2 regions of the Pedobacter sp. W3I1 genome follow, and region 2 is predicted to be linked to the other one. Evidence: riboswitches for the same ligand, from Rfam matches in the RefSeq annotation. Region 2 holds a riboswitch; the other holds the start of a gene.

Region 1 (8,066 bases), 5.5 Mb from region 2:
TATGGCCCGCACTGGTTGCTGTAAAACGTTCGTGATAGGCCCTAAGTTCAACATGAGGATTGAGTAAGGCGAGTTTCTCAGCGGCCACTTTTGCTTTTGGCTGGCCAATATCGGTATGATTGTATAAAATCTGGCGGTGCAGGTTACTCAGTTCCACCACATCATCATCTACAATGCCGATTGTTCCTACGCCTGCTACGGCCAGGTATTGCAATATGGGGCAGCCTAAACCACCGGCGCCTATTACCAGTACTTTGGCTGCTTTTAGCTTTTCCTGTCCGGCGAGGCCCAGTTCGGGCAAGATCATTTGCCTGTTGTAGCGGTTTAGTTCTTCTTTTATTAACATGATTTGCTGATTAAACTCCTGTCCCAATCTTTCCAAATGGGTTCGTAACCTTGTTTTCTGATCATGGCTGCAATTTCCTGTGCCGAACGTTCATCAGATATTTCGAACTGCTCTAACGATTGGGGTTCTACCTGGTAACCGCCAGGATTGGTTTTAGAGCCTGCACTAATGGCCGTAATGCCCAGCTTAATCACCTGGTTCCGGAAAGCAACAGTTTCACGGGTAGAGATAGACAGTTCTACTTCGCTATTGAATAAGCGGTAAGCGCAAATCAGCTGCACCAGTTCTTTATCGTTCATCACCACTTTAGGTTCTAAACCACCGCTAAAAGGGCGTAACCGGGGGAAGGAGATGCTGAACTTACTTTGCCAGTACTGTTTTTCGAGATAGGATAGGTGTAGGGCCGTAAAAAATGAATCTGTCCGCCAGTCTTCCAGTCCGATTAAAACACCCAGCCCCATTTTATGGATGCCAGCCTGTCCCAATCGATCGGGTGTTTCTAAGCGGTATAAGAAGTTAGATTTTTTGCCTTTAGGGTGGTGTTTGCGGTAATCGTCCTGATGGTAGGTTTCCTGGTAAACCAATACCGTATTTAGCCCGTGCGGAATAAGGGTTTCATAGTCGGCTACATCCAAAGGCTGTACCTCCATGGAGATATGGGCAAAATGCGGACTGATCAGATCCAATACTTTTTTAAAATAATCGGTATGTACACTTTGGTTGGCTTCGCCGGTAACCAGTAAAACATGGTCGTATCCCATCCCTTTAATTACGGCAACCTCCTGCATAATTTCCATCGGGTTGAGGGTGCGCCGCCGCACTTTATTATCGTAACTGAAACCGCAATAGGTACAAATGTTGTTGCACTCGTTAGAGAGGTAAAGGGGGATGTACATCTGGATTACCCGGCCAAAACGATCTAAAGTTAAACGCTGGCTAATCTGTGCCATATCTTCAAGATAAGGCAATGCCGCAGGTGAAATCAGCGCCTTAAAATCATCCAGGCTGCGCTGCGTACTATCGAGCGCCCTTTCCACATCGGCCGCTGTTTTATCGTAAATACTGGCTTTGGCATCGTCCCAGTTGTAGGATTCGAATACCGTATTAAAACTGTTCATCAAGAAATGCGGTTAGTGGGCTACTGGCTGCGGCAAAATGTTGCTGGCCACCCAGTTTAGCTTCAAAGGCCATTCTGCCGGCTTCTACAGCCATTTTAAAGGCAATAGCCATATTGGTTGGATCTTTAGCTATGGCAATTGCGGTATTCACCAAAACAGCGTCGGCACCAATTTCCATGGCTTTAGCCGCATCAGATGGTGCACCTATCCCGGCATCGATAATGACCGGAACCCTGCTCTGGCTGATAATGATCTCTAAAAAATCGATGGTTCTTAAGCCTTTATTACTGCCAATGGGCGAGCCTAAAGGCATCACCGCTGCGGTACCCACATCTTCTAAACGTTTACATAAAACCGGATCGGCGTGGATATAAGGCAACACCACGAAGCCGAGTTTAACCAGTTCTTCGGTCGCCTTAAGCGTTTCAATCGGGTCGGGCATCAGGTATTTGGGGTCGGGATGGATTTCCAGTTTAATCCAATTGGTTTCTAAGGCTTCGCGTGCCAGCTGTGCGGCAAAAATAGCTTCTTTTGCATTACGCACACCAGAAGTATTGGGCAAGAGGTTGATGTGCGGGTGTTTAAGGTGTTGCAGGATATCGTCGTCCTTGTCTTTTAAATCGACACGTTTAAGGGCCACGGTAACCAGTTCGGATGCCGAGGCCATTAAGGCGCTTTCCATCTCTTTGGCCGAACTAAATTTTCCGGTTCCGGTAAAGAGGCGCGAACTAAAGGTTTGATCTGCAATGGTTAACATATCTGTAATTTTTAAATCGAATGAATATTGAATTTACTGTTGATTTCTTCAAGAACCGCAGCCATTTGTGTTTGGTTGGTGAGCGCTGCCGATATCGCAATACCATAAATGCCAGTTTCGAGTATGGCAGGAATATCTGCGGCTTCGATACCACCAATGGCCACAATGGGTGTTTTGATACCAGCCTGCTGTACTTTTTCCATCAATTTTTGATAACCCTCGAGGCCTACAATCGGACTTAGGTTTTCTTTAGTATGCGTAAAACGGAAAGGGCCAAGGCCAATGTAATCGGCACCTTCGGCCACCCTTTGTAAAATGTGTTCGAAGGTATTGGCTGTACCACCAATGAGCTGTGTAGGGCTGATCACTTTTCGGGCTTCGGCAATGGGCATATCCTGCAAACCCAGGTGTACGCCATAACTGCCCACCGCCTTGGCCAGGTACGGATAGTCGTTTATAATGAGCTTGGCACCATACCTTTCGCATAAGGCCTGTGCCGCATTGGCAAAAGGCAGGATTTCAGCTTCCGATTGGTTTTTAATACGGAGCTGAATCCATTTTCCGCCAGCTTGAAGCACCGCCTCAATGGCATCTAAATGGGTGCCAGTTCGGGGCGCTTGTGAAATATATTGTAAGGGATGAATCATGTTGAAGTTTTTAAAGCGGTTGATGGTGCGCCAGGCAATGCTGCTGCGCTTTTTTAAAATTGATTAAAGCTTGAGCCGGATCGTTCCAGATACTGCCCAATAGGGCAATACCATCGAAATTCATTTCTTTTACCTGATCGATCTGGTTGAGGCCAATGCCACCAAGGGCGATCATTTTTGGCTGGGTGCTCTTCTTGTTCAACCGGAAACCTGGAGGTATAAGCCCTAAATAACCAGGTTTAGAAAGGCTGTTGAATACAGGGCCAAAAAAGCTGTAATGGTATGACCGGATCTGATCCAGGTCTGATAACTGGTGGATGGAAGTGCTGAATACCTTGTGTTTAGGTAGTTCTTCATCTCCTCTACTTTTTCTGAAACTTTCGGTATGGTGGATCCTGTTGATGTTGTAATCGTTAGCCAGCGAATGAAAATGGTGTAAAGCAATCTGCGGACGATATTCGGGTAAAATCCCTTCAATAATCCTCCGGTAGTCGCCTTCATTGGCATTTTCCTTACGTAAATGGAAAACCTGTAAACCAGCTTCGAAAAGCTGATTTACAAGAGGACATTCTTCCTTAAAAATAGTCGGTTTGGCGATTACAATCAGTTCCATTGCGGCTTAAAAATAAATTTCGCTTCCTTTTTCGGTAAATTCTTTCGATTTCTCCTGCATGCCTTTTGCCAAAGCATCTTCTGCTTCTACACCTTGTTTCGCGGCATACTCCCTCACGTCCTGCGTAATTTTCATCGAGCAGAAATTCGGACCGCACATGGAACAGAAATGCGCAATTTTGGCGCCCTCTGCAGGTAAAGTTTCATCATGAAACTCTTTTGCCGTATCCGGATCGAGCGAGAGGTTAAACTGATCTTCCCATCTAAACTCAAAGCGCGCTTTACTTAAAGCATTATCGCGGTATTGTGCACCTGGGTGGCCTTTGGCTAAATCGGCCGCATGGGCAGCAATTTTATAGGTAATTACACCGTCTTTAACATCCTTTTTGTTCGGCAAACCCAGGTGTTCTTTTGGGGTGACATAACAAAGCATGGCTGTGCCAAACCACCCAATCATGGCAGCGCCAATAGCTGAGGTAATGTGATCGTAACCGGGCGCAATATCGATCGTTAAAGGGCCTAAAGTATAAAAAGGCGCTTCGCCACAATGTTCCAGTTGTTTTTCCATATTGGTTTTAATCAGGTGCATGGGTACATGCCCGGGGCCCTCTATAATGGTTTGTACATCATGTTTCCAGGCTATCTTAGTGAGTTCGCCAAGGGTTTCGAGCTCCGAAAACTGTGCAGCATCATTCGCATCGGCAATACAGCCAGGCCTTAAACCATCACCCAATGAAAAGGCTACATCATAGGCTTTCATAATTTCGCAGATCTCCTCAAAATGGGTATACAGGAAATTTTCTTTATGATGGGCCAGGCACCATTTGGCCATAATGGATCCGCCCCGCGAAACAATACCGGTAATCCTTTTAGCGGTTAAAGGCACGTAACGGAGCAGTACACCGGCATGGATGGTAAAATAATCTACACCCTGTTCTGCCTGCTCAATTAAAGTATCTCGGAAGATTTCCCAGGTGAGGTCTTCGGCTTTGCCATTTACTTTTTCTAAAGCCTGGTAAATGGGAACAGTACCGATGGGCACCGGCGAATTGCGGATAATCCATTCGCGGGTTTCGTGAATATTTTTCCCTGTTGATAAATCCATAATGGTATCGGCTCCCCAACGGCAGGCCCATACGGCTTTTTCTACTTCTTCTTCAATAGTAGAAGTAACGGCCGAGTTACCGATATTGGCGTTAATTTTCACCAGGAAGTTTCGGCCAATAATCATAGGCTCGAGCTCGGGATGATTGATATTGCAGGGGATTACTGCCCGGCCAGCGGCTACCTCTGCCCTTACAAATTCGGGTGTAATGTAACCTTTTGGGGTATTTGCGCCAAAGCTATTGCCCTGGTGCTGGTGGTTCATTACTTCGTACTGCTCGCCCAGTTGTGCATTGAGCAGCTCAATCTGTTGATTCTCCCTGATGGCGATATATTCCATTTCAGCCGTAATGATCCCTTTTTTGGCGTAGTGCATTTGCGATACATTGGCGCCAGCCTGTGCTTTGTAGGGTTTATTGATGAAATTAAAGCGTAAGGCATCAAGCTTTTCATCGGCCAGGCGCTGTTGGCCATAGGCAGAAGATGGTTGAGGGAGTTCTTCAACATCAAGCCTGTCTTTTATCCATTGCTCCCTGATGCGGGGCAAACCTTTTTTTACATCAATAAGGGCATCAGGATCGGTGTATGGCCCGCTGGTATCGTAAACGGTTACCGGCGGATTGGGCTCGGTTAAGCCAAAGCCGTTATGGATTTTGGTTTCCGATAAACTGATTTCGCGCATGGCTACCTGGATATCGTGGATTTTTCCGGGTACAAATATTTTGCGTGAGGCCGGAAATGGGCTACGGCTGATGACTTCCTGGTTTGGGGTTTTTTCTTGTTTCATATGGGTAGAATCAATTATTGAGTGATTGAATGAGAGAGGGATTGAATTATTGAGTGAGAGAATGATTGAATTACAGAAAGGAGTGAATTAGCTATACTTTACATTCAATCATTCAAAATTTATTCATTCAATCAACCTCCCTGCGTGGCTTTTATGAGTATAACCTGATCGCCTGGATTTAGCACATGCCTGTCCCAATCAGATTTGGAAATGATGGTTTGGTTTACGGCTATGGCAAGGCCATTGGTTTCTGAAACGAGCACAAGATCAAGCATCTGTTCTATGGAACAGGCCTCGTTAAGAAGATGGTTTTGATTGTTTATAGTTACTTCCATATTTAAAAAATTGGAAAAACTATAGAGATTGCCCGTAGTTGGGTCGAAAAGACAGCAATTTATTGCTTTCACTTTTCCCTTCGGCAGTACTAACTGCATCAGGTTCAAAGGGTATTTCTCAGCACGTAGGCACCCCTAAAGTTTTTTGTAAATATATAAGATTAAATTTCTATTGCAAATAAAAAAATAAAAGAGCTGTTTTAGGTAGATGTATTATTTTTAAGATGAAGTGCTTGATCTTTATTTATTTTTTCTTCCCGACAGTATAGGTATAGATAGAATCTATATTTATTGCTTATAATATAACTAAAAATTAATCGAATAACTGATGGCCAAGCAAAGTTCATTTAACAGCAAAGTACACAGAGAGAAGGCGCAGAGGCCGTAGAGTTGGGTGCCAAGTTCTTTATCATATAAGGAATTGAAGAAAATATAAGACTATTGCTCTTATATGAACCTTCTATGGCTGATATGGTTCAATTTAAAAGATCCTGAAATAAATTCATGATGACGATGCACGGAGGATTGGGCCTTCGACTACGCTCTGGATGGTGATCGCAGAGATTACGCGTTGATCGACTTCTGACTCTAGACTCAGGACTTTAAGAAAAACCCCTATCTTCGTTGCTTTAAATAGAAACCTGAATATATGCAAAGCCTGTTAGCATTACAAAGCGGAAAACTTAAAGGAGCGGTATCGTTAAAGCTTTCAGAATCGCTTCGTTCTTTTCCTGAAGAAATATTCGATTTGGCTGATACACTGGAAGTATTGGATCTTTCTTTTAACAAGCTAAGTGCCCTGCCGGCAGATTTTGGGCGTTTAAAGAAATTGAAGATTTTCTTCTGTTCTGAAAACCTTTTCACGGTGATGCCAGAGGTACTAGCCGATTGCCCCTTGCTTGATATTGTAGGGTTTAAATCCAACCAGATTATAACGGTGCCAGCAAAATCGCTCAACCCTAATCTTCGCTGGTTGATTTTAACAAACAACAACATTGCCGAATTACCCAAAGAAATTGGACAGTGTAAGCGCATGCAAAAGCTAATGTTATCGGGTAATCGTTTAATGCAACTGCCCGATGAATTGAGCAGCTGCCATAATTTATCGTTATTACGAATAGCTGCTAATAAACTGCATGCGCTGCCTCAGTGGATTACCGCCATGCCAAAACTATCGTGGGTTGCATTTTCGGGGAACAACTTTAGTAAAACACCGGCTGTAGAAGCACTTTCGTCAGTTAATTGGCACGATTTAGAGATTAATCATTTATTGGGTGAAGGTGCTTCGGGTATTATTTCGAAAGCAAACCGGACTATTGGTGATGAAACTCAAGAGGTGGCGGTTAAAATATTTAAGGGCAATGTAACCAGTGATGGTTTGCCGGAAGATGAAATGACGGCCTACATTGCTGCGCGGGTTACCACCCCGGTTTGGTTAATTTAATTGGACAGATTGCCCTGCACCCAGAGGATAAAAAAGGATTAGTGATGGACCTCATTCCTCATCATTTTTATAACCTGGGTAATCCACCGAGTTTAGAAAGCTGTACCAGGGATGTTTTTCCGGCAGATAGGCAGCTGTCAGAAAAACAGTTGCTGAGTATTGCCAAAACCATCGCTTCTTTAGCTGCGCAATTGCACGGGGCCGGGATTATGCATGGCGATTTATATGCACACAATATCCTGATTGATGATGAGGGCAGTACGTTGTTCGGCGATTTTGGTGCCGCAAGTTTTTATGATCAGGCTGATGATGCGCTCGCCTTTGCGCTGGAACGGATAGAAGTTAGTGCTTATGGTTACCTGCTGGATGATTTACTTTCTTTAAAAAATGAAGCCGTAAGCAGTGCATGTTTAAATGCTTTGAGTACGCTACGAGATGCCTGCCTATTTACCTCGCCATTAAACAGACCTGGTTTTCAGGATTTGGTTAAGGCATTGGCTGATATTTAGCTGCAAAAATAGTCTCCAACTTTCATCGGAGGCTATCATGGCATATTCCAAAATCGGCGTCATCTCGACCGGAGCAAGGCGTAGTGGAGAGATCTTTGGATTATATTAAAAGATCTCTCCACTACGGTCGAGATGACGATTCGCCGCAGTCTATCACTGCAAAAAAGTCTAAGCCATTTATATTGATTTTAAATTTACCCTCAGGGTGACAATTTATATTTATAATACAGCCTTGATAGCTACCATGATCTTTGCATAAGCTTACATGTTAGCCTAGCTTAGGCCTTAGCAGCTATCAAATTATCGGGCATTGCTAAAATTAACCATCCATTGAATGCCAAACCTGTCTTTAAAACTGCCAAAGTAATCGCCCCAGAACATATCGTCCATTGGCATTTCGATGGTGC
Region 2 (8,066 bases):
ATCAGTATTTTAGGTATTGCAGAAAATGCACCGATCCAGTTGGTGGTAATGGGTTCTGATTTAGATAGTGCATTGAAATATGCTGAGGGTGCGCAGAAAGTGCTTGCTTCTATCCCTGGTGCTACAGAGATTAAATTATCGGTAGAAAAAGGAACACCGGAGATTAACGTTCAGGTAGATCGTGATAAGATGTCGGCCGTTGGCCTAACTTTACAAACCGTAGGTTCTACCATGCAGACAGCTTTTGCAGGTAACACCGATGGTAAATACCGTAAAGGCGAGTACGAGTACGATATCAATATCCAGTATCAAAACTTCAACCGCCAGAACATTGACGACGTACGTAACCTGATTTTTATAAACAGCGATGGTAAACAGATTAAGTTATCACAGTTTGCAACCATTACTGAAGGTTCAGGCCCAAGTCAGTTAGAACGTTTAAATAAATCTACTTCGGTATCAGTTAAGGCCCAATCAATTGGTAGGCCAACAGGAACCGTGGTTGCTGAGTTCCAGGCGAAACTAGAAGACATGCAAAAAAACGGCAAACTTAAAGCGCCAATTGGCGTAAGTTACAGCTGGGCGGGTGATCAGGAGAACCAGAGCGAAGGCTTTGGTACTTTAGGCATCGCTTTATTGGCTTCAATCATTTTAGTTTACCTGATTATGGTTGCACTTTACGATAGTTTTATCTATCCACTAGTGGTAATGTTCTCGCTGCCTTTGGCAGTAATCGGGGCATTGTTAGCCCTGGCTTTAACCAATAACTCAATCGGTATCTTTACCATTTTAGGTTTAATTATGTTAATGGGTCTGGTAGCGAAAAACGCGATTATCCTGGTCGATTTTACCAACCACTTAAAGGCTGAAGGTAAAGAAACCAAAGAAGCGCTCGTACTGGCCAACCACGCACGTTTACGACCAATCTTAATGACCACCATCGCCATGGTATTCGGTATGCTTCCAATTGCATTAGCAAGCGGTGCAGGTGCCGAATGGAAAAACGGTTTGGCCTGGGTTATTGTAGGTGGATTAACCAGTTCATTGTTTTTAACCTTAATTGTTGTACCGGTGGTATACTTAATATTCGATAGAATGTTAGAGCGCCTTGGTTTCAATAAAAAAGGAAAAACCATTGATGAACTGATGGAAGAACCATACGATCATAAAGATGTAAATGAATACGATTTAGATCACGGACATTAATAAACATCCAGATTAACAATCAATTTAGCCCCGACCCCAAATCGGGGCTTTTTTGTGGATCATTTTGTTTTTAGCCACGGAAGCACAGAAAACAGAAAAATTATCCGCAAACAGGTACCCACCGCCATGGTTCGTGTCCCCACGAACCATTTCTTTTTGCCACGGAGAGAACGCAAAAGCATGGAAAATTATGCGCGAGGAATGTCTATCGCCATGGTTCGTGTCCTCACGAACCATTTCTTTTTTGCCACGGAGCACACAGAGACACGGAAAATTATGGCTCAGGAATGCCTCCAATCAATTTTACAAACCAAATATCCTAGCAATGGTTCGTCTCTATCCACATCCTCCTCATCTTTACCTGCTAGCACTTAGAAGTTTTCCTGCCCAGATAATTATACAATGTTGTCTTCAAACAAATTATGGCACAACGTTGTATATTAGGCATTATGTTTAAATTCATTTTTAGCCTGTTCCTTATCTGTTCCACCCTTTTGGTTAAAGCTCAACACCCTCCTGTTTTTTCGGCAATGACCACAGATTCGAGCTTTGTAAAGGTTTCTAACTTAGATATTACCCTGGTAAAATACAGTTACAAACCTAATGGCATTAAATTTTTAGTCGTACATGACAATGAAGATACTGGTGTAAAAGCAGGCTTTGATTATATCCGCTGGAGTGGCGGCGAACTCATCGACAGTCAATATGGCGGCGTAAGAGATTATTATTTCACCTATATGGATGATCAATATCGTATAGACCCTAACGCCATTTATACCGAAGTAGGTGTAAAAACAAGATTAAAAAAAGACTTTTTCAGCTCCAATGAAGTTGAAAAAGCAATCCTTAAAGCGGGCAAACAAATTGTCGATTTTTACGATCCAAAAGCCACGGGTTATTTTTTAACCCTTCATAACAATGCCGATGGTGGTTTTGGTATTTCTTCTTATTTACCAGGTTACGATTTAGCGAGTACGGCCGATTCGGTTTATATCAATTTCCAGATGGATGGAGATGATCTTGTTTACGTAACCGAGCCAAGGTTGTTCAGCAGTTTAAAAAAGGCAAATGTGAATGTAATTCTTCAATCTAAATTTGTTTCCAATGATGGTTCGCTTTCGGTTTATGCCATGCAAAATAAGATTCCTTATATTAATGTGGAGGTGCAGCATGGGCATCAGGACGAAAATTTAAGATTGATCGAGCTGGCTATCGCAGCCCTAAAAGAACATGGATTGGTGAAGAAAGAATAGGTAATTAAGCGTTTTTCACAGCTACCCTAGCTAACTTTGATATTTTATTTCCGGATAGCGCACTCCAAATGATATTAGTATTTTGAAATTAGGAAATGATTGGCCTGTAGTTCTTCGAGGTTCTCAGTCCCGCCATTCGCTGTAGCTCCGATAGAAGAATCGGAGGCTGCCGCTGCTGTCGGGTTTAAGGACAAGGGTTTGTGCACCATACAACCCCAACTGAAATACTGCTGTGGCGATCTAGCCCCGATTGAAGCGTTACCCTGCAGCAACGAGGCACGAGGAAGCAAAGTGCAAAAGCGTAAACGGGAAGAAACTTAGTGTTTTGTAGCGACCTTGCGCTTCAAAAAAATAGCTCTTTTAACTATATAAAGTATTGATGGAAATATAGGCTTATATGGCACTTACATTTCTCATATGGTTAAAACCTTTTGGTTTATCGTCAGGATTTATAAACAGCGTTTCTGCAACCCTAAAAATGAAATACTGTTGTGGCCACCTAGCCCCGGTTGAAGCGTTACCCTGCAGCAACGAGGCACGAGGCAGCGAAGCGTATTAGCGTAAAACGGGAAGGAACTCGGTGTTTTGCATAGGCATAGCGCTCCAAATAATGAATATACTTTTTTTTGGAAATGAAAGGTTTGTGTTTCATAGGAGTAGGTTAGCCCTGCTGTACCTCCTGCCAATTGAAGGAATTGGCATCCGTCCCATCAGGTTTAGAAACAAGATTTGTGCACCATGCACCGATCAAATAAAACACTGCCGTGTCCCTTTAGCCCCGGTTGAAGCGTTACCCTGCAGCAACGAGGTACGAGGAAGTGAAGCGTAAAAGCAGAAAACGGGAAGAAACTTTCTGCTGTGCACAAGCAGTGCGCTCCAAATAATGAATACATTTTTATTCAAAATAAAAGCCCTGTTATACCCCCCAGTTAATCAATGCAAATCGTTAAACCGATCACAGTCTAGTTTATCGCTTTTATTTTTGTAATCAGGAAAGTAATCAGTAAACCAAAAACAGCAATCATCCCGAAAGAATAACGCAGGCTGGATAGTTGCGAAACATAGCCTATTAACGGCGGGCCAAATAAAAACGCAAAATAACCGATACTCGAAACCATGGTTATGGCTTTACCAGCAGGTACTTTTTTATTGTTACCAGCTATACTATATACCATAGGTACTATACTTGAAACACCCAGGCCGATCAGCATAAAGCCAAAAATAGCGACAATTACGTTTGGAAATATTACGGAAAGTGCCATGCCTATCGATATAATGGCGCCACTAATTTGCAGGAGATTTTTCCGCCCGAATTTACCGATTAAAAATACCCCTAAAAATCTTCCGCTGGCCATCATAAACATAAACGATGCATAACCAATAATCGCCTTATTATGAGGCAATTTCACAACATCTTCAAAATAAATAGCGCTCCAATCGAACATGGTGCCTTCGGTGGCCATACTACAAAAGGCGATAGCGCCCAGCAACACTAAAATACCTTGCGGCATGGTAAAAAACTTTGTTTTCTCTGCCACTGCATCTGGTTTATTATAGTTCAGCAACTTTTTCCCGTTAAGCGCAACATTGCTTAGGGATAATAGTGCAATAATCCAAAAATGGCTATACATGCTTAATTTTAGGTTAACCAGTCCCAGGGCAATTAAAGCCCCGGTTAAATTACCAATACTCCAGGCCCCATGGAAAGAACTCATAATCGGTTTACCGTAATAATTTTCACCTGCAACACCTTGTGTATTTAAGGCAATGTTACAAAGGTTCCCGGTTATACCAAACAGCATCAAAAAAGCTGCCAACTGCCAACCCGTGGTGGCTAATGCTAAAAAAGTTAATGCAATTGCATAAAGTGGCGCAGTTGCCCTTAACATTTTCTTACTACCAAAATGAGTAGTGAGTTTTGCCGAAAAAAACATCGTAATAATCTGTCCTGCAGGCAATGCAAAAAGAATAGAGCCCAATTCTGCATCGTTCAAACCCATCGAAGCCTTAAAAGTTGGGATTCTACTGGCCCAACTGGCAAAACAAACGCCTTGCATAAAGTAAAAGGCCGATATTGCGAAACGTACTTGTTTTGGAGTGCTTTGTGCTAATACAGGTTTATCTTCTTGTTTACTTAAAATTTCCTGTTCTTGCGTGCTCTCTTCCAAAGTGATGTCTTAAATTATAGATTGAACTACAAAGTTCTTTAAATCTATTGTAATATACCGACAAGTTTTTAACATTTTATCAAAATATTTGCTGTGCATCGGGTTAAAATATTAGATTTTTCATTTTTCCAATTCATAAGCGCTATCCCAGAACATCCATTCTAAACGGGTTGCCATATCAAAAGCAGCCAGCATTTTTTGTTGAGTTGCGGCATTTGCCTGCGCGGCCAGTTGATCTGTAATATCAATTGCTTTTTCTACTGCAGCCTCAAATTCGACGCCCGCATACATATCGATCCACCGCTTATAAGGATTCTGGTCGCCATTCTGCTGAGCAAAAATATGATCGCCAACTGCCTTATAAATCCAAAAACAGGGCAGAACAGCTGCTGCTGCTATTTCTACATTGGCATACGCGGCCTGACTGAGGATATAATTGGTATACAAAAGTGTGGATGGAGTGGGCTGTACTTCGTTAGCTATACCATATTCTACAAAATAACTTTCGTGCAAACTACGCTCGGCAAAAATTGCACCTGTAGAAAACCCGGCAAAAGCCATTACCAAATCTGCATCTTGCATACGGCCACTAATCGTGCTTAAGGTTCTGCCAAACTCCAAAAGGTAATACGCATCTTGTGCCAAATAAAAGATAAACTTTTCTGGAGGTAAGGTGCCGTTACTTAATTCGGTATTGAAGGGCATTGCTATAATTTTGGCATAAATGGGCTTTATGCGTTCCCACGCCTGTTCGCTCCATTTCATTGGATAATTAATTTTAAAGGTTCGAAAAAGTGATTTAATGGCCCGTTGCCCCTACCTGTTTTCACTTCGCTACCAGCTTGTAGGGCCTTACTGATGTAATTCTTTGCATTTTTAATGGCTGCCAACAGATCATTTCCCTTAGCCATTTCTGCAGCAATGGCCGAAGAAAGCGTGCAACCTGTTCCATGTAGATTTTTAGAAGCAATAAAGACACTTTCTAATACCACAGGCATATTGTTTCCAGAAATAAAAACATCGTAAATAATTGGGCCGATTAAATGCCCTCCTTTTATTAAAACGGCTTTTGCTCCTTTTTTAATAATTTTTCTACCCGCAGTAATCATATCATCGAGGTTATGGATCTCCAGCCCCGAAAGGATTATGGCCTCATCGATATTTGGAGTAACCAGTGTTACCAGTGGGAATAATTTTTCAACCAATTGGGTAACCGTATCAGCTTTAATCAACCGATCGCCACTGGTGGCGACCATAACCGGATCTAAAATAACAGGAACGTATTGATTATAGCTTTTTAATTCCGTTTCGATTACCTGCACCACTTCGGCACGGTTGATCATTCCGATTTTCATAGCAACAGGCACTATGTCTTCTAATACGGCCTGTAACTGATCTTTGATGATTTCGGCCGGAATACCATGTACTGACCGCACCCCCATTGTATTTTGGGCTGTTACTGCCGTAATTACTGAGGTACCAAAGCAACCCAAAGCAGAAAAGGTTTTTAGATCGGCCTGAATGCCTGCACCACCCCCACTATCGGAGCCCGCTATTGTTAATACATTAATATAATTCATTGCTAAAAGACTTCATTTTGTTATACAACTTCAGGAGTCTTCAAATGCAGCAAGCATTTGTACGCAATTTTTGCAGACAAACTAATTTCCTACGCCGGCATTACCCGGATCAGGTTCATTTATATGGCTTAGGGTGTAAGGTTTAGGGCATAGGGTTTTTTACCTTCCGCCTTCTACCTTTTTGCCTTTCACCTATAAAATGGGTATGTTCTCAGCCATTTGAAGGCACCCCTAAAGTTTTATTTTGTGCTGCAATATAGGGCTTTTTTATTCTTTGTTAATATAAAGGAATTACATAAGAAGAGTTGTCAACTTAATAGCAAAAAGCCAATTAAAGTTGACAACTCAAAAAACAAAAACCCCGATATAAAATCGGGGCTAAAACATAATAATTAATAAAGGGATAGAGAGACTATATTTTATCGGGCTGATAGAACCGAACGGTACCATCTGCTTCGTTTGACACAATTAATAAACTTCTTCCATTCGGACTATCTTTTGGCTTAACAAACAACACACCTTCTGGGGCATCGCCTGTTGAGAATAGTTGAACAAATTTGGGTGCAGCTGGTGTAGATACATCATAAACAGCAATCATATCTACGCGTTCCATTCCAATAAAGGCTAAGGTTTGTCCGTTAACCTGCGCAACGGTAACACCTTCTACTTCTACGCCTTTATTATCCGAACGATCGTCGTCATATTTACCAGCATCGATTACCCTTTGCTCTAAATCTTTACCAATATTGGCCACCAAGGCACCTGTGTTGGCATTGATGATGCTTAAACATCTTCCGCCTGTTGCATATAGTTCATCATAATCGCCGTCGCCATCTATATCGCCAAAGGCTCTGCTTACGGTTAACCTTCCAAGGTTTTCGTCTAATTTGAGTGTCGCTGCATTTGGAAATTTAGCAGCATCAAGTGTTAAGCTTTTTACGCGAACTTCTTCATCATAACCTTTCCAGGCTCTGGTATCCCCCTCATTAGCCAGGGCCAAATAAGCATTACCGCCTGTGGTGAAATATGAAATGGCATCTGGCAGATAGAAAGCCTTAATTGGCCAGGTACCTAGAACTTTTTTATTGTCTTTATCACTTACGTCAAAAGCATTATCTGGTTGACTGATGTCTCTGGTGCCTAACGGATTAATTTTAGTAATCGTTCCAGCAAGAATATCTACTTCAGCAACCCCATTATTTTCTTGTAAGGTAACGTAGGCTTTTTTAGAATCAGCACTTACTGCAATATATTCAGGTTCGATATCCTGTGCAAAACTTGCATTTAAGCCATAAATCCTGAAACCACCTGCAAGCAATGTTGCTTTTTGCGATTCGAAAGCAGAAAAATTTAATGTTTTAACCGAGTAGTTATCTTTTATGTTGACGATTGAAACGCTTCCTTTTGGATCGACAGTGTAAGCATCATTTGGTTCGCCTTCATTTGCTGATAAAATATAGTTTCCATCAGGGCTAAAAGTCACCATATCGGGCATAGCACCAACGGTGATTTTTTTAACTTCTTCTAAAGTTGATGTTTTTAATACCACTACATCGCCATTTCCCTGCGGATCTGCACCATTTAAGGCGATTGCCAATAAACCATTATTAACTGCCACACTGTTAATCCCCGCGTTACTTGCAAAGATTAAAGTCTGCAATTTTGTAACTGTTGGATATTTGCTCATATCAACAATGTCAACTTTGGCACCTCCATCATTGCTTACTACAAACAATCTCTTTGTTAAGGGATCGTAAGCAGAAATTTCTGAAGCAAATTCTCCACCCAAATCAATAGAAGCGGTTTCTTTAAAGCTGTCGATTTTTTCAGGAACGATAGCTTCGACCGGAGGGTCTACA

The links. A riboswitch is a leader RNA that binds a small molecule or an ion and turns the genes downstream of it on or off. The one in region 2 is predicted to bind thiamine pyrophosphate.
Region 1: it holds a riboswitch for thiamine pyrophosphate, as region 2 does, so the genes downstream of both, thiS (sulfur carrier protein ThiS) here and thiD (bifunctional hydroxymethylpyrimidine kinase/phosphomethylpyrimidine kinase) in region 2, are expected to answer to the same signal.

The regions. Positions count from the first base shown of each region.
Region 1 covers NZ_JAUSXN010000001.1:516,878-524,943, forward strand. The annotation lists gene moeB (HesA/MoeB/ThiF family protein) at 1-346, opposite strand, end outside; gene thiH (2-iminoacetate synthase ThiH) at 340-1,464, opposite strand; gene QF042_RS02235 (thiazole synthase) at 1,451-2,221, opposite strand; gene QF042_RS02240 (thiamine phosphate synthase) at 2,233-2,868, opposite strand; gene QF042_RS02245 (thiamine phosphate synthase) at 2,879-3,481, opposite strand; gene thiC (phosphomethylpyrimidine synthase ThiC) at 3,488-5,371, opposite strand; gene thiS (sulfur carrier protein ThiS) at 5,503-5,706, opposite strand; TPP riboswitch at 5,765-5,853, opposite strand; gene QF042_RS02260 (leucine-rich repeat domain-containing protein) at 6,356-7,150, shown strand; gene QF042_RS02265 (protein kinase) at 7,138-7,659, shown strand; gene QF042_RS02270 (VOC family protein) at 7,960-8,066, opposite strand, start outside.
Region 2 covers NZ_JAUSXN010000001.1:6,064,327-6,072,392, forward strand. The annotation lists gene QF042_RS24775 (efflux RND transporter permease subunit) at 1-1,206, shown strand, start outside; gene QF042_RS24780 (hypothetical protein) at 1,656-2,459, shown strand; gene QF042_RS24785 (MFS transporter) at 3,422-4,627, opposite strand; gene QF042_RS24790 (TenA family protein) at 4,748-5,392, opposite strand; gene thiD (bifunctional hydroxymethylpyrimidine kinase/phosphomethylpyrimidine kinase) at 5,389-6,207, opposite strand; TPP riboswitch at 6,276-6,450, opposite strand; gene QF042_RS24800 (choice-of-anchor I family protein) at 6,620-8,066, opposite strand, start outside.